DNA from 2 places in the Adlercreutzia sp. St.1H8 genome. Region 1 is predicted to be linked to the other one. Evidence: predicted binding sites of a transcription regulator. Region 1 holds the regulator's gene; the other holds the start of a gene.
What was found. Region 1 encodes LexA, which represses DNA repair genes until DNA is damaged. Its sites were predicted from a motif close to CNAACANNTGTTNG; they were not measured.

Region 1 (8,402 bases):
ATGGCTTCGTCCGTCTTAGGAGCTCCGAGGCGGAGCGCCGGCAGGCGGCTCAGGACATCCGCTGCACGGAGGACATCGTCATCGAGATGCTGCGCAACGCCCGCGACGCCGGGGCGCGCAACATCTTCCTCGCCGTCCAGCGCGACGACACGGCCCGCTCGCTCGTCATCGTCGATGACGGCGCCGGCATCCCCGAGGCCATGCACAGCCGCATCTTCGAGCCGCGCGTCACCTCCAAGCTCGACACGGCGCGCATGGACAAGTGGGGGATGCACGGGCGCGGCATGGCGCTCTACTCCATCGCGGTGAACGCCGAGGAGGCGCGTGTGGCCTCGTCGGCGCCGGGGCTCGGCTCGGCGCTCGCCGTCACCACGGACCTCGACCGCCTAGGCGAGAAGACGGACCAGTCGACGTTTCCCAGCTTCGAGGTGCAGGAGGGCGGCGCCCATGCCATGCGCGGGCCGAAGAACATCCTGCGCACCGCCGCGGAGTTCGCCCTCGAGCACCGACGCGACTGCAGCGTCTACTGCGGCTCGTTCACCGAGGTGGCGGCCACCCTCTACGCCTTCGGCATGGCCACCACCTCAGCCGCTGCGCGGGCCTTCTGCGAGGACGCGACGGCGCTGCCGGCAGTGAAGCGCCTCGCGGCGGCGGCTGACCCCGCCGCGCTCGCGGCGCTTGCCGACGAGATGGGTCTCACGCTCTCCGAGCGGAGTGCGCGGCGCATCATCGACGGGCAGATCGGCCCGGTGCCCTCGCTTATGGACCGCCTCCAGGCAGAGAGCTTCGCACGGCCCGTCGCGCGCAAGGTTCGCCGTGCGCCGGCGCCTTCGAGGGACGGGCGCGGCCTGGTGCTCGCCCCTGATGACGCAGACGCGCTCAAGGCGTCGGTGGGTCGCGTGTTCGCTGACATAGCCGAGCGCTACTACCTCGATCCCTCAGTCGAGCCGGAGGTGCGCGCGGGGGGCGACGCCATTCGCATCACCATCCCCGTGGAGAAGCTCCGCTAGCTTGTTGATCAGGCGCGTTGCCGGTTGCGCTGCCTGGGGTTTATCGGTAAAATGACCGACAGCCTAACGGTTGGCCCCTCGGGGCATCGCACCGCGAAACGCAGCACTGAACGATCACCAAACGAAGCGCACGACAAGGACAACACGTGTCAACGACAGACCCCAAGCCGGAGATCGGCTGCCTGAAAGTTTCCTCCAAGTCTTCTCCCGCCTCGGTGGCGGGCGCCATCGCCGGCATGATCAAGGACGGCGTGGCCGTCGAGATCCAGGCCGTCGGCGCCGGCGCCGTCAACCAGGCGGTCAAGGCCATCGCTATCTCCCGCGGCTTCCTCTCGCCCATCGGCATCGAGATCATGTGCGTGCCGTCCTTCGCCGACATCGTCATCGACGGCGAGTACCGCACGGCCATCCGCTTCGCCGTGGAGCCTCGCTACCTGCGCGGCACCGCTGATGGGGGAGAGACGCGCTCGTAGGCGCCCGGCGTGCCGGGGAGCCGCTCGCGCGACGCGCCTTCCCATACCTCCGACCCCAAAGGACCTCATGACTCCTACCTTCGACCGGATGACCTTCTGCATCCACACCTTCGGCTGCCAGATGAACAAGCATGACTCCGAGCGCATCGCGGGCATGCTCGAGGGGCTGGGCGCCTCGATGGTCGAGACCATCGAGGAGGCTGACATCGTCGTCTTCATGACCTGCTGCGTGCGCGAGGCTGCCGACGTGCGGCTCTACGGGCAGGTCGCCTCGCTCAAGAACGTGCCGCTGCGCGCGGGCACGCCGCTTTCCAAGCGCATCGTCGCGGTGGGGGGCTGCATCGGCCAGCGCGACGGCGAGAAGCTCACCAAGCAGCTTCCCCATCTTGACGTGGTGTTCGGCACCCACAACCTCGGCTCGCTGCCGGGCCTTCTCTCTGCTGCCGTCGCCGATGGCGCGCACCATGTGGAGGTGCTCGAGTCCTCCGCGGACTTCCCGACGACGCTGCCGACGGCTCGCGAGCACTCCTGGGCCGCCTGGCTGCCCATCACCGTAGGCTGCGACAACTTCTGCTCGTACTGCATCGTGCCCTATGTGCGCGGGCGCGAGAAGTCCCGCACGCTCGAGGACATCGCCGAGGAGGCGCGCGGCTACGTGGAGGCTGGCGTGCGCGAGATCACGCTGCTCGGCCAGAACGTGAACTCCTACGGGCGCGATCTCTATGGCGAGCCGCGCTTCGTGGACGTGCTCGATGCGGTAGATGCCACGGGCATCGAGCGGCTGCGCTTCGCTACGAGCCATCCGAAGGACCTCACCGACGAGGTCATCGCCCGCTTCGGCACGCTGCGCTCGCTCATGCCGGCGCTGCACCTGCCGGCTCAGTCGGGTTCCGACCGTATTCTGGCGGCCATGAACCGCCGCTACACGCGCGAGCATTACCTCGGGCTTATCGCCAAGCTGCGCGAGGCGTGTCCGGGCATTGCGCTTTCCACCGACATCATCGTCGGGTTCCCCGGCGAGACTGAGGAGGACTTCCTCCAGACGCTCTCGCTTGTGGAGGAGGTGGGCTACAGCCAGGTGTTCACCTTCATCTACTCCAAGCGCGAGGGAACGCCGGCGGCGAAGCTGGTCGACGACACGCCGCGCGAGGTGATCCAGGAGCGCTTCGACCGCCTTGTGGAGGCCGTGCAGCGCTGCGCCTACGAGGCGAACCAGGCTGAGCTCGGGAAGGTGGTTGACGTGCTGGTGGAGGGAGTCTCCAAGCGCGATGGGGCCATGCTTGCGGGCAAGAGCCCCAAGAACCAGACCGTCCACGCGCCGCTGCCCGAGGGCCGAAGCGTCGATGAGCTGGTGGGGGCCGTGGTGCCCGTCCGCGTGGACGAAGCACGCACGTGGTATTTGGCCGGCACGGTGGCCGACGGCGGCGTGGCGCGCCCATGAGGCCCGTCGTCTGCGTGGTGGGGCCGACGGCGTCGGGCAAGACCGACGTCGCCCAGGAGCTTGCCCTGGCCCTGCCGGGTGAGGTGGTAAGCGCGGACTCCATGCAGGTCTACCGCGGCATGGACATCGGCACGGGAAAGATCCCCGTGGGCGAGCGCCGCGTGCCGCACCACGGGCTCGACCTGGTGGATCCGGGCGAGCCGTATTCCGCGGCGCTCTTCCAGCCTTACGCCCGCGCGTGCTTCGCGGCCATCGATGGGCGTGGCGCCTATCCGGTGCTGGCCGGCGGGACGGGGCTCTACGTGCGCGCGGCAGTGGATGCCTACGACTTCCCGGCGGGTGAGCAGGTGGAAAACCCCGTGCGCGAGCGGTGCATGGCGCTTGCCGCCGAGCGGGGTGCCCAGGCGCTCTGGGAGCGGCTGCGGGAAGTCGACCCGGCGAGTGCTGCGGTGATTCATCCGAACAACGTGCGGCGCGTGGCGCGGGCCTTCGAGCTTCTGGCCGAGGGTGGGTCGTATGCCGAGCAGAAGCGCAACCTGGCGACGCTGCCCCAGGCGGTTCCCGCCGTGTTCGTGGGCCTGGCCGTGGATCCAGCCCTTCTGCGTGAGCGCATCGACCGCCGGGTTGACGCGATGGTGACCACGGGGCTCGTTGAGGAGGTGCGGGGGCTCCTGGAGGGCGACTTTCGCGCGGGCGTCACTGCGCCGCAGGCCATCGGCTACAAGGAGATCGTAGAGGCCCTGGAGGGACGTTGTGCCCTCTCCGAGGCTGTGGAGGCCATTAAGACGGCCACGCGTCGCTACGCGAAGCGACAGCGCTCGTGGTTTCGGCAGGATGCGCGCGTCCGCTGGGTCGATGCCGACTCTGGGGATGCCCCCGCCATCGCACGCGCGGCGCTGGAGGCCATCGAGGGGGAGCTCGAGCGCTTGGCGGAGCCCTTGCCATCGTAGCGGTCGCACCCCGCCTTCGGGCGGTTTTGAGAGGAACGCCTATGACTGAGTTTGAATCGGTGATCGAGCGGGGGCCGAAGACCCTCGCCGAGGAGCGGCGCGAGCGCGCCGTCCTCGTCGGCGTCGAGCGGCCGGGGCTCAAGTGGCCCCTAGCCTCGTCTCTGGCCGAGCTGGAGCGGCTGGCCGACACCGCCGGCGCCGAGACGGTGGCCGTGACCACCCAGAGGCTCGATGCACCCAACCCGCGCACGTTCGTGGGAAGCGGCAAGGCTGAGGAGATCGCCGATCTGGCGCGCGCCCACGCTGCCGACCTCGTCATATTCGATGACGAGCTGACGCCGTCCCAGCAGTCCAACTTGGAGAAGATCGTGGGACGGGACGTGAAGGTCATCGACCGCACGGCGCTCATCCTCGACATCTTCGCCCTCCATGCCACGAGCAAGGAGGGCCGCCTGCAGGTGCGCTTGGCCCAGAACCAGTACCTGCTGCCGCGTCTGCGCGGCATGTGGGCGCACCTGGCCTCCAACCGCATGGGAGGCGGCGTGGGGTCGCGCTTCGGCGAGGGCGAGAGCCAGCTCGAAGTCGACCGCCGCATGGTGCGCAAGCGCATCACCTCCATCAAGCGCGAGCTGGCTCACCTGGCCGAGGTGCGCGCCGTCCAGCGCGAGAGCCGCTATGCAAGCGGCATGTTCAAGGTGGCGCTGGCCGGCTACACCAACGCAGGGAAGTCGAGCCTCATCAACCGCCTGACCGATGCTGACGTGCTCAGCTACGACAAGCTGTTCGCCACGCTCGACTCCACCACCCGCAAGTTCGAGCTGCCTGAGGGCCGGGAGATCACCATCACCGATACGGTCGGGTTCATCCAGAAGCTGCCGACCACGCTGGTGGAGGCGTTCAAGTCGACGCTTGACGAGATCACGGGGGCTGATCTGATCCTACATGTGGTGGATGCGTCGTCGCCGGAGTATGAGGGTCAGATCGAGGCCGTCCAGGAGGTGCTCGACCAGATAGGCGCCCAGGACATCCCGCGCCTCGAGGTGTTCAACAAGGTGGATCTGCTCGACGGGGAGGCACGCACCGCCCTGGAGGGCCGCTATCCGCTGGCCCTGCGCGTGTCGGCTGAGACGGGGGAGGGGACAGGCGAGCTCGTCGAGCGCATCGCCCAGGCCGCAGCCGCCGCTGACGCGCACCTGGAGGTGCTCATCCCCTATCAGCGCGGGGATCTGGTGTCGGTGGCCCACGAGCGCTGTCATATCGTCTCCGAGACGCATGAGGAGGCCGGCACGCGCCTTGTGCTGCTCGTGGGCCCGGCCTACGCCGGCGTCTTCGAGCCCTTTTGCGTAGAGGGCGCGTAGGGGAGGGCGGCCCGAGGCGGCCTGGGGAGGGGTGCGCATGCTCCCAGGAGGGAGGCGGATGTGCTGAGCCTGCGTCCTTGGGGTGTGTCCCTCTCGTCGGGGCGCTTAGCCCTCACTCTTGAGAGCCTTCCCCCGTCGAGCAGGATGTTCGGCGCGCCGCAGGCTCTTGGGGAGCCTTCCCTCGTCAGGGGGGACGGGCTGTAGGCTCTTGGGGCAGTCTCTCGTCACGGGGGATCGAGGCGCAGGCTCTTGGAGCCTTCCTCCGTCGGGGGGGGGGGTGATAGGCCCGCGTCCACGCTAGGTGCCCCTCTCGTCAGGGAGGGGGAGCTGAGCCGTAGGCCCTTGGGAACCCTCTCGTCGGGGCGCGCTTGGCTCACGTCCTTGGGCGACGCGCACCTCGCAGATAGGGGAGCCGCCGTCGTTGCCTCCCCGCACCTCGTCTGCCAGGCGTGAGCGGCGCGAACGTGAGCAGACGGCAGGCAGCGAGATGAAAGGGGAGGGGAGTGGCGCCGCGGTGGCATCACTCCCCTCTTCCCGTTTTTCTGCTCTGGCTGCGCGTTTTCGCGTCATCCTGGCGCTGCCTATGCTTTGCCAGAGGTTCTCGCTAGAGGCGTCGGAAGACTGCGACGACCTTGCCGGCAATGGAGCAATCAGTTGTGATGATGGGATCCATCGTGGAGTTCTCCGGCTGGAGCCTGATGTGGTCGGCTTCCTTGAAGAAGCGCTTGACTGTGGCGCCATCATCGATGATGGCCACCACGATGTCGCCGTTGTTGGCGACAGGCTGCTCCTTGACCACCACGTAGTCGCCGTCGTTGATGCCGGCTTCGATCATGGACTCCCCGCGAACGGAGAGCAGGAAGGACGGCGAGTCTCCGACGATGTCGGTAGGCAGGGTGATGGTGTCGGTGATGTTCTCCTCGGCTAAGATGGGAGAGCCGGCAGCCACGTTGCCGACGAGGGGCACGTTCACCAGCTTGCTGAAGGCGGGAGACGCCACGTTGGCCACGTCGTCATCGCGATCAAGGTGATAGGTGAGGGCGATGGAGCGGGACTTGAGCGGGTCGCGCTTGATGTAGCCCTTGTCCTCGAGGGCCTTGAGGTGAACGTGCACGGTTGAGGGGGACGACAGCCCCAGCGCCTCGCAGACCTCGCGCACGGTGGGGCCGTACCCCTTCTCGCGGATACAGTCCTCGATGCAATCCAAAACCGCCTGCTGGCGCTTGGTGACCTTCTGGGCCATGATCCCTTCCTTTCACTCTATAGGAACAAATGTTTGAAGTAGTTGTTGACATGAACTTTTGTTCGGCCTATTATATCAACGAACAAAGGTTCTAAGCAAGAGCTGGGAGGAAGAAAAATGAGGAATTGCGAAAGAAGTTGTCCTGTCGCGGGTACCTCCGCGCTCAAGCCCCGGCCTTATACTGCGGCCGCGCGGGCCCGCATCATAGCGTTTCCGGCCCTGTCAGAGCCCCCGGCGCGCAAGCCTGAGGCGAAGAACCCGACGAGCCTCACGAGCCGCCAGTCGGCCATTCTGCTCGGCATCGGATGCGCGTTGTCGTTTGGCGCGCTCCTCATGCCGTTCTAGGCCTTTTCGAGACCGCCCCGTTGCTGCGTTCGCGGGCGGCATAGCCAATCGCGCGGTAGCTCTCGCAAGCTCGCGCGATTGGCGCTGTGGACAGAATACGGTGAATCAGCATCAGCTCGTCGATGAGGCTGCTTCCCGAGGGCGCTCTTAGGTTATATTATTACCCTGCTTATCCAAGTTGAAGGAGTGCCATGCTCTGTCCCGTATGCAGTCACCCCGAATCGAAGGTGGTCGACTCCCGTCCTGCTGATGACGGTGCCGCCATTCGCCGCCGGCGCGAGTGCCTTTCCTGCGGACATCGCTTCACCACGTATGAGCGTCGGGGTGAGAATCCCGTCATCGTCATCAAGTCCGACGGATCCTCTGAGGCCTTCGATCGCCAGAAGCTCATGCGCGGCCTCCTGAGTGCCTGCGCGAAGCGGCCGATCACGCCCCAGCAGATCGAGTCCCTCATTAATGGCATAGAGAACGATCTGAGCGCTTCGCCGAGGGGGGAGATTCGCTCCAAGGATCTGGGCGATCTGGTCATGGCGCGTCTCGCCCCGCTTGACGACGTGGCGTACATTCGCTTCATGAGCGTCTACAAGGACTTCCAGAGCGTCGAGGAGTTTGCCAGCGCGCTCAACGATCTTTCTTAGGAAACCAGCATGCCTCTCCCCTTGCCTATACAAATGTTCGATTTTTCAAACAAGCTTCCCAGCTATGCCCACGAAGGAGATGCGGGGCTTGATCTGCGCGCAGCCGAGGCGCTTACGCTTGGGCCGCTCGAACGGGCGGTTGTTTCCTGCGGCTTTGCGATGGCTATCCCGCAAGGCTACGCGGGCCTTGTCATCCCGCGTAGCGGTCTGGCGGCTCAACGGGGTATTACCGTCGTCAACGCGCCGGGCCTCATCGACAGCGGCTATCGCGGCGAGGTCAAGGTCGTCCTCATGAACCTTGACCTGAAGGAGCCCTTCGAGATTCACGTCGGTGACCGTATCGCGCAGCTCATGATCGTCGCGGCGCCCGCGGTCATGCCTGTGACCGTAGAGTCGCTTGACGATACGCAGCGCGGCAGCGGTGGGTTCGGAAGCAGCGGCGTCTCTTCGTAGGAGTTCCTACGGAATGGCTCCAATCCGGTGATCCATCCGTGTAATTCGAAGCGAGGCAATCGTCATTTCGATGCCGGATGGTATATTAAGCTGCCAGGGCTCAGGAAAAACCTTCATTTCCATGAGTATTTACCCATGGAAGGACAACATAGGGCCTTAGAACGGCTCTCAGAGCCTCGTTTATAAAACCGCAGGTTAGAAGGCCTGTTTTTCAACGGAAGGCAGGAAATGATGACCGAGGCCCAAAATCAGCCTCCCCAGACCCCCTTTGACCAGCCTTCGGCTGATGGCGGACTGCGTCAGTTGAAGTCAGCTCAGACACTTGTGACCGTGGCGACGATAGCGGGGCCGCTCTCGCTTCTGATCGGCGGCGTCGTGCTGAGCGGCGTCGGAGTGATATGTGCGCTTATGGCTCTCGTCAAGACGCGCCGCGTCATCGCTGAGGGCGTTGCGCCAGGCCTGGCCATCTACGCATCGCGCATACGGCGTTC
Region 2 (8,402 bases), 520 kb from region 1:
CTTGTGAACGATCCGGCGGTGGTGCTGCTCGACGAGCCCTACTCGGGGCTCGACCCCCACGCCATCGACATATTCGACGACCTCATCGGGCGCGTGCGCGACGGGCGTACCTTCGTCATGGTCAGCCATGACCTGGAGAAGGGGTTCCGCCTGGCCGACCACGTGCTCGTGATGGCTCGCGGCCGCGCCGTGTCGTTCGGGTCCAAAGACGCCCTCGACCCGGAGGAGTTCCGCGCGCTCTACCGCTCCACCGTCGGATCGGGGGTGGCCTAGATGGATACCTGCCGTGCGCCCTCGGCCCTCGCGCAGTACCGCGTCCTGCTCATGAAGGATTTGCGCCAGGAGTTCCGCACCAAGGAGATGCTCGTCTCCATGGGCATCTACGCGCTGCTCGTCATCGTCGTGTTCGGCGTGGCGCTCTCCTTCGCGCGCCCCGGCGCCGACTTCCTCGAGGTCTCGGGCGGGCTGCTCTGGGCGCTCGTCGTGTTCACGTCGCTTTTGGGCCTCAACCGCTCGTTCAGCCATGAGACCGAGAACGGCTGCCTGGAGGGGCTTTTGCTCGCACCGCTCGACCGCGGCGTGGTGTTCCTGGCGAAGGCCACGTCAAACCTCGTGTTCCTGGGGATCGTCGAGATTATCGCCGTGCCGCTGTACTGGGTGTTCTTCTCGTCCTTCGCCGCGCCGGCTGCCACGGCCGCGCTCATCGTCGTGCCGCTCGTGCTCGGGTCGGTGGGCATCGCCGGCATCGGCACGCTGCTGTCCACCATCACCGCCGCCACCCGTGGCAAGGACGTGATGCTCGCCCTGCTGTTCGTCCCCATCGTCTTCCCGCTGCTCTACGCGTGCGTGTCCGCCACCACCGCGGCGCTCGTGGGGGGCGTGCTCATGGAGGAGGCGTTCGCGACCTCGCTTGCGCTCGCCGCCGGCTACGACGTGATCATGCTGCTGGCGTCCTGGGTGCTGTACGATTTCGTGGTGTCGTAGGCGCGCCCGCTGCGCCGAGGAGAGAGGAGGGCCCATGGCCCGAGAAGGAAAGACCCCGCGCCTGCCTGAGGCGGGGCAATGGCCTGACAAGGTGGCGCCTGCCGCGCTCGTCGCCGGCATCGTGCTCACCACCGTCGGGTTCCTCATGGCGTTTCTGACCGTGCCGCCGGTGGGCGGTGCCACCGTGGGCGGCGTCGAGCTCATCGGCGACGCCATGGTCAACCAGAAGATGCTCCTGTCGCAGAAGATCTTCTACTTCCACATGCCCGTGGCCATCACGTCGTTCGTGGCGCTGATCTTCGGCGCCTACTACAGCGTGCGCTTCCTCATGACGAAGAGCCAGCGCTTCGATACCTGCGCGCGCATCGCGCTGGAGCTGGCCCTGCTGTTCGTGGTGATGACCATGGTCACCGGCGAGATGTGGACGCGCTTCGAGTGGGGCGTGTGGTGGAGCTGGGAGCCGCGGCTTACCACCTACCTCATCCTCATGCTCATCGTCATCGCCTACTTCGTGCTGCGCAGCTCCATCGACGAGCCCGAGCGTCGCGCCACCTTCGCCGCCGTGGTGGCCGTCATCGCCGCCATCGACGTGCCCATCTGCTTCATGATCACGCGTCTCATCCCCTCATCCATCCACCCCGTGGTGCTGCGCGAAGGGGGCATGAGCCCCGAGATGGGGCTGTGCGTGGGCCTTGTGGCCCTCGGGATGCTGTGCGTCTGCTTCGCCCTGTACCGCGCCCGCTTTCGCCAGGTCCGCCTGTGCCAGCGGGTGGACGCCCTCAAGGAAACCCTCGACGACGAACGCTAGGAGAGAGCCATGAACCCCATTCTCGCTGACATCTACTCGACCATCCTGCCCTCCGCCCCCTACGTCATCGCCGCCTACGCGCTTCTGTGGGTGGCGCTGCTCGTCTACCTCCTCATCATTGCGCGCGGCACTAAGAAGGCCGAGGCCCAGCTTATGCTGCTCGAGGAGGCCGTGGCCGACGAGCGCGCCAAGGGGGAGTAGGCACTTCGTCGCGCGTGGCCTTGCGGGCGCCTCTCTGCGCTTCCGCGAGCGTGCGGCTGGAGTATTTGTTTCCTTAGGAAAACTTTCTGTCTGCGAGCTGTCTTTCGATGTGTTACCATTGGCTAACATTGATAGGGCGGCCGGAGTTGGCCGGCGCGCCGAGAGAGAGGAGAGGCCTTGAGCCGCATCGTCCGCATCCTTATGATGGCCGCCGCCTGGGTGTGCTTCGCCGTTGGCTGCATCGGCATCGTCGTGCCCGTGCTGCCCACCACGCCCCTCGTGCTGCTGGCGACGCTCCTCTTCGCCAAGTCCTCGCCTCGCTGCCATCGCTGGATCTGCTCGTCTAAGGTCTACCGCGCCTATGTGGTGCCCTTCCGCCAGGCAGGCGGGATGCCGCTCTCTGTGAAGGTGCGCGTGCTCGCGGTGTCGTGGGGAGTCATGGCCGTGAGCGCGCTGCTCGTGCAGAAGCCGACGGTCTGGGTCATCCTCACGGGGTGCGCCCTGTTCATGCTCTACCTGGTGGGCTTCCGCATTCCCACCGTCGACGTTGCCCCCGTCGCCCCGGCGCGTGTGGCCGAGGAAGCCGAGTAGGCCCTCCTGCCTCCCTCCCGCGCTGTCCGCCCGCCGCCCGCGCTGCTCGCCCGTCTCCCGCGCTGCTCGCCCGCGCCTCCCGCCCGTCTCCCGCGCTGCTCGCCTGCCTCGCGCTTCACGCCCGCGCTGCTGCCGCCTGGGGAATTCGGCGGCTCTGGCGTGCAGTCGCGTGGCCGGGGACGGCCACGCTTCCCCCGCTGCCGCTTCTGCTTCCGAGGAATTCGGCGGCAGAAATGCAAATTTCGACGGTTTTGCACTCCCCGTGGCCGCTCAGACGGGGCTTTCTCCGGCTTCGGAGGATAAAACCCCAGGTCGGCCTTGGCTGGATCCGATGGCAGCGGTTTCTCGGCGCTCGTCTCGGGTGCAAAACCGTCCGAATTTGCAGGAAGCGCCTCAGATGGCGGGGTTCGAAGGCGCCCTGTAGTATCATGGCCTCATCCCGGCGGCACCGCGCATGCCGCCTTCGCGCGCCCTGAGGCGCAGGCTCAAGAGAAAGGTGCTCGATGAAGGCGCTCATCCCCGCTGCGGGTCTGGGAACCCGCTTTTTGCCCGCCACCAAGTCCCAGCCCAAGGAGATGCTGCTCGTGGTGGATCGCCCGGCCATCCAGTACGTGGTGGAGGAGGGCCTGGCCTCGGCTGCCGACGAGGTGGTCATCATCAACAGCCGCGAGAAGAAGTCCATCGAGGATCACTTCAGCCCCGATCCGGCGCTCGTGGCGCTGCTGCGTGAGCGCGGCAAGGACGCCTACGCCGACGCCGTGGAGAAGGTGGGCGGCTACAACGTGAGCTACGTCTACCAGGAGGAGGCGCTCGGCTTGGGGCACGCGGTGCGCTGCGCCGCTGAGAAGACCGGCGACGAGCCGTTCTACGTGCTGCTCGGCGACGTGCTCGTGCCCGACAACAAGATGCTGCCGGCCATGCAGGCGGTATCCGACGCGCACGGCGGCGCGAGCGTCATCGCCGTCATGCCCGTGCCCGACGACCAGGTGAGTCGCTTCGGCGTCATCGCCGGCCAGGCTGTGGCCGCTGACGTGTGGAAGGTGGACTCGCTCGTGGAGAAGCCGGCGCTCGAGGACGCGCCGTCCAACCTGGCCGTGTTCGGCCGCTACCTCCTGAGCCCGCGGGTCATGGAGCTGCTGGCCGACGTGGAGCCAGGCGTGGGCGGCGAGATCCAGCTGACCGACGCGCTTGACGCGGTGCTGCGCGAGGAGGAGATGTACGCGCTCATCGTCGACCCGGCCGACGGTTTCGACACCGGCACCGTGGAAAGCTGGCTCGAGACCAACAACGAGCTCTACCGCAGAGCCCACGCCTAAGAAGCAGAACGGCCCCGCTTGGCGGGGCCGTTTTCTTGTGGGGGGGGAGGGCTGCCGCGCCGCCCGCGAGGCGCTGTCGGGGCCGTGGGGCGGCGCAGGTGCCCAAGGATCCGACGCGGCGCGCTTCGGTACGCGAGGAGGGCCCTCGGGGAGCAGATGTGCCGCCCCACGGCCCCGGAGAAAGAAGTGGCCCGGTGGAGAGGGGAGCTCCACCGGGCCGAAAGGAGGGGATGACGCGGCTCCTCGGAGCCGCTTCTGCTTCGTTCCAAAGCAGGCAAGTGGAGTAGGAGGGGAACCTTCGCACTTGCTGGTACCCAGTATAACGTGACCCTTTGAATAAGCCATGAATGCCCGGTGGGCATCTTGTGAATTTCCCATCCACACTTTGAGGAGTTTGTCAAATCCTTGCAGATCGTCAATGATATTTCAAACATTTGTTTGTTCTCGTCGTCCTAGCCGCCGGCCCGTGGTACCATGGCCGCCATGGATACGCTGTTTACTGAAATGGAGAACGCGGAGCGCAGCCGGGTGGCTCCCCTGGCGGTGCGCATGCGCCCCCGCACGCTCGACGAGCTGGTGGGCCAGGCCGAGGCCGTGGGGCCGGGCAGCTGGCTGCGCACGGCCATCGAGCAGGACACGCTGAGCTCGGTCATCCTCTACGGCCCGGCTGGCACGGGGAAGACCTCGCTCGCGCACGTGATCGCGGAGTCGACGAAGGCCACGTTTGTGGAGGTGTCGGCCATCGGCGGCACGGTGTCAGACCTCCGGCGCGAGATCGATGCTGCGGAGAAGCGGCTGCTCATGGGTGGGCTGCGCACCATCTTGTTCGTGGACGAGATCCACCGCTTCAACCGCTCCCAGCAAGACGCCCTGCTCCATGCGGTGGAAGACCGCATGGTGGTGCTCGTGGGCGCCACCACCGAGAACCCCTTCTTCGAGGTGAACTCGGCGCTCATCTCGCGCTCACGCGTGGTGGAGCTGCGCTCGCTGGCAGACGAGGACATCGCAGAGCTTGTCGCGCGGGCCGTGGCCGACGAGCGCGGGCTCGGCGGCCTCTACGCGCTGGAGGACGAGGCGCGTGACGCCATCGTGCTGCTGGCCGGCGGGGACGGCCGCACGGCGCTCACCACCCTTGAGCTAGCGGCGGGCATGGTACCCCCGGGCACGCAGAGGGCACCGGTGGCCATCACCGAGGCCATGGTGCGCGCGGCCACGCCGCACCGGACGCTGCCCTACGACAAGAACAAGGACATGCACTACGACGTCATCTCGGCGTTCATCAAGTCCATGCGCGGGTCAGACCCGGATGCCGCCGTCTACTGGCTCGCCCGCATGATCGACGGGGGAGAGGACCCGAAGTTCATCGCGCGCCGCATGTACATCGCCGCATCGGAGGACATCGGCAACGCCGATCCCCAGGCGCTGCTCGTGGCTGCGGCGGCCTTTCGCGCCGTCGAGGTCATCGGCTACCCGGAGTGCCGTATCAACCTGGCGCAGGCCGCCATCTACCTGGCGCTCGCTCCCAAGTCCAATGCGGCGGAGGCCGCCATCGACGCCGCCCTGGCGGAGGTGCGCCACGGGCCCGCGCGCAAGGTGCCCGACCACCTGCGTGACCGCCACCGCCCCGGATCGGAAAGCTATGGAGCCTACAAGTACCCGCACAGCTACCCGGCCGGCTGGGTAGAGCAGCAGTACCTGCCCGACGGCCTTGCCCGCGGCGCCTTCTACCAGCCGGGCGTCCGCGGCTGGGAGGCCTATCGATCAGATGCCGCCGCCCGTGACCGCGCCGACGCGCAATCCTGAGCCGGCGTCTGCCAGGGGGGCGTCGCCCTGCCGCGCGCCCGAGAGCATGGGCGGGCCGCCTAACGGGGATCGCTCGTGGCACCTTCTCCGCAGGCGTTGCCGCGTGCGTTCGGGGGGGGGGTGGGCGAGAGGCCCTCGGCGTGCATCGCCGGCCTTCCTGCCAGGTAACGGGGAGGCATCGGGGGAATCCCCGGCGCGTAAAAGCGTGAGGGGCCTGTATAGAATAGGCCTCTGAAGACCGCGAAGTGCTATAGTTTAGCTTTCAAGTCAACGAGGAGGCTGACATGGAACTGCTCAACATCGCCCTGCCCATCGTCTACGCGCTCGTCGGCGTCGCCCTGGTGTGGTTCATCGTCGAGCTGGTCATGACCGTGCGCACGGCGCGCAAGACGGTCAAGTCCGTCAAGCAGCAGATCGACCCCACGCTGGAGAGCGTCGGCAAGATCACCGCATCGCTCGAGCCGGCCGTGGCCAACGTGAACAAGCTCACCGAGCAGCTGCAGCCCACCATCGAGCACGTGGAGAACATCACCGCGTCGCTCGAGCCCGTCTCCGCGAAGATCGACCCGCTCGTCGACCGCGTCTCGCTCACCGTGGACGCCGCCAACCTGGAGATCATGCGCGTGGACCAGATCCTGGAGGACGTCACCCAGATCACCGAGTCGGTGTCTAACACCCTCGACACGGTGGACACCGTCACCAACGCCCCGCTCGAGCTGGTGAACTCCGTTACCGACCGCGTGCGCTCCCGCTTCAAGCCGCGCTACGCCAGCAAGGAGTCCGAGCAGCTCGGCCAGGCCGCTTCGTCCGGCAGCCATGCTGTGAGGGACTTCGTGGACGCCGCCTCTGACGCGGCTGGCGCCGCCGTGTCTGAGCAGCGCGCCCGCATGCATGAGCGCAAAGAGGCCCGCGCGGCCCGCACCGAGGCCGCCCATGCCCGCGGCGAGTCGCTGTCCGATACCGCTGCGACCATGACCGACACCATCGTCGATGCCGTCGATGCCGATACCGCGCCGACGGCAGGCTCGGGCTATACCACCATCGCCCCCGAGGCCGACCAGCGCTAGCGGCTCGCCATGAAGCTCCCCGACCCCTCCAAGCCCGCGCCGAAGGCGCCTCGCCGCCCCTCGGTGATGGACACCATCACCCTGCCGCCGGTGGAGGAGGCCGTGGAGGCCTATGCCAAGGCCGACGGCTACGTGCACGCCCCGGGCTCTGAGGCCCAGGAGGCCGCCCGATCGGTGGAGGCCGCAGGGCTCGCAGCCGGGGAAGCCGTGTCCCAGGAAGCCCTGCGTGCCGACAAGGCGCGCCGGCGCTTCCTCGATGTGTGGACGGCGGTGGGCGCCATCCTGCTCACGGGCGTCGTCGTCTACTTGCTCAGCATCCTCTCGGTGCCGGTGTCCATCGTCATCTGGACGGTGGTCATCGTGTTCTGCCTGCGCGGCGTCGTCAACGGGCTTGAGCGTCGCGGCGTCAACCGCACGGTGGGCACGGCGCTCGCCTACGTGGCCATGGCGCTTGTGCTCGGGTTCTTCGCCTTCCTGCTGTTCTCGCCGATGTTCGGCCTGAACGCCCAGTTCGCCGACCTCATGTCGTCCATCCCGCAGTATGTGGAGGCGCTTTCCGCCTGGGGCAACGACCTCTACGCCCGCTATGCGCACGTCTTCGAGGACGCTACGGTCAAGCACCTCATCGACGAGGTGCAGTCCAACCTCACCGCCTGGGCGTCTGCGGTGGCCCAGGGCAGCGCGTCGGGCCTCATCGGCGTGGGAACCGTCATCGCCAACGGTCTCATGGCCCTGGGCTTCGCGCTCGTCATCGCCTTCTGGGTGCTCATGGAGCTGCCTGCCATCGGCCGGGAGTGCCGTCGCCTCCTGGACGAGCGCCGCATCGAGGACGCTGAGTTCCTCCACTACACGTTCACCCGCGTCATGGGCGGCTACATCAAGGGAACCCTGCTCCAATGCGCCATCATCGGCATCGTCTGCGGTGTGCTGTTCGCGGTGCTCGGCATCCCCAATGCTGCGGCCCTGGGCGGCATCACGGGCGTGCTCAACATCATCCCCATCATCGGCCCGTGGCTCGGCGGCGCCGCGACAGCTGTCGTCGCCGTGTTCGTGAGCCCGCTCGCGGCCCTCATCGCGCTCGTTGGCACCATTCTCGTCCAGCAGTTCGTCTACACGTTCATCTCGCCTAAGATCATGTCGAACTCGGTCGATGTGCACCCGGCGCTCACCCTCATGGCCCTCATGGTGGGCTCGGCGCTCGGCGGTGCCATGAGCGGCCTGCTCGGCTCGCTCGTGGGCATGCTCGCCTCCATCCCCGCGGTGGCGGTCATGAAGTCGGTGTTCGTCTACTACTTCGAGAAGCGCACCGGCCGTCGCGTGGTGGCTGAGGACGGCGTCTTCTTCAAGGGCACCACGTCCGAGACGAGCGACAACGCTCCCGACCCCATGGCCGATGCCGTCTCGCCGCATCCGGACTCCACGGCCGCCATGGAGCGCATCGAGCTGGCGCGTGCCGAGGGCCGTCGCGGTCCGTTCGCCGGCTGGAGCCCGGCCCCCATGGGAAAGAAGGGCAAGGCCGCGAAGGCGAAGAAGGATCGAAGGCCGCCTGCCAAGGGAAAGCACGGCTAGCGCTCCGCGCGCGTCGGTACGTTTCGGCTCGACGCGCCGCCGTCTCTCGCGATTCCGCCCGAC

Region 2: the regulator LexA is predicted to act here: its motif matches at 4,328-4,341, upstream of AC6I0Y_RS03110 (replication-associated recombination protein A).

The regions. Positions count from the first base shown of each region.
Region 1 covers NZ_AP039376.1:1,366,270-1,374,671, forward strand. Annotated here, with positions in the region: gene AC6I0Y_RS05160 (ATP-binding protein) at 1-1,010, shown strand, start outside; gene AC6I0Y_RS05165 (stage V sporulation protein S) at 1,157-1,483, shown strand; gene miaB (tRNA (N6-isopentenyl adenosine(37)-C2)-methylthiotransferase MiaB) at 1,551-2,924, shown strand; gene miaA (tRNA (adenosine(37)-N6)-dimethylallyltransferase MiaA) at 2,921-3,874, shown strand; gene hflX (GTPase HflX) at 3,916-5,232, shown strand; gene lexA (transcriptional repressor LexA) at 5,837-6,475, opposite strand; gene nrdR (transcriptional regulator NrdR) at 7,012-7,458, shown strand; gene dut (dUTP diphosphatase) at 7,468-7,911, shown strand; gene AC6I0Y_RS05200 (hypothetical protein) at 8,140-8,402, shown strand, end outside.
Region 2 covers NZ_AP039376.1:850,881-859,282, forward strand. Annotated here, with positions in the region: gene AC6I0Y_RS03080 (ABC transporter ATP-binding protein) at 1-273, shown strand, start outside; gene AC6I0Y_RS03085 (heme exporter protein CcmB) at 274-984, shown strand; gene ccsA (cytochrome c biogenesis protein) at 1,019-1,792, shown strand; gene AC6I0Y_RS03095 (hypothetical protein) at 1,802-1,993, shown strand; gene AC6I0Y_RS03100 (YbaN family protein) at 2,171-2,584, shown strand; gene AC6I0Y_RS03105 (UTP--glucose-1-phosphate uridylyltransferase) at 3,088-3,900, shown strand; gene AC6I0Y_RS03110 (replication-associated recombination protein A) at 4,384-5,703, shown strand; gene AC6I0Y_RS03115 (DUF948 domain-containing protein) at 5,988-6,770, shown strand; gene AC6I0Y_RS03120 (AI-2E family transporter) at 6,780-8,339, shown strand.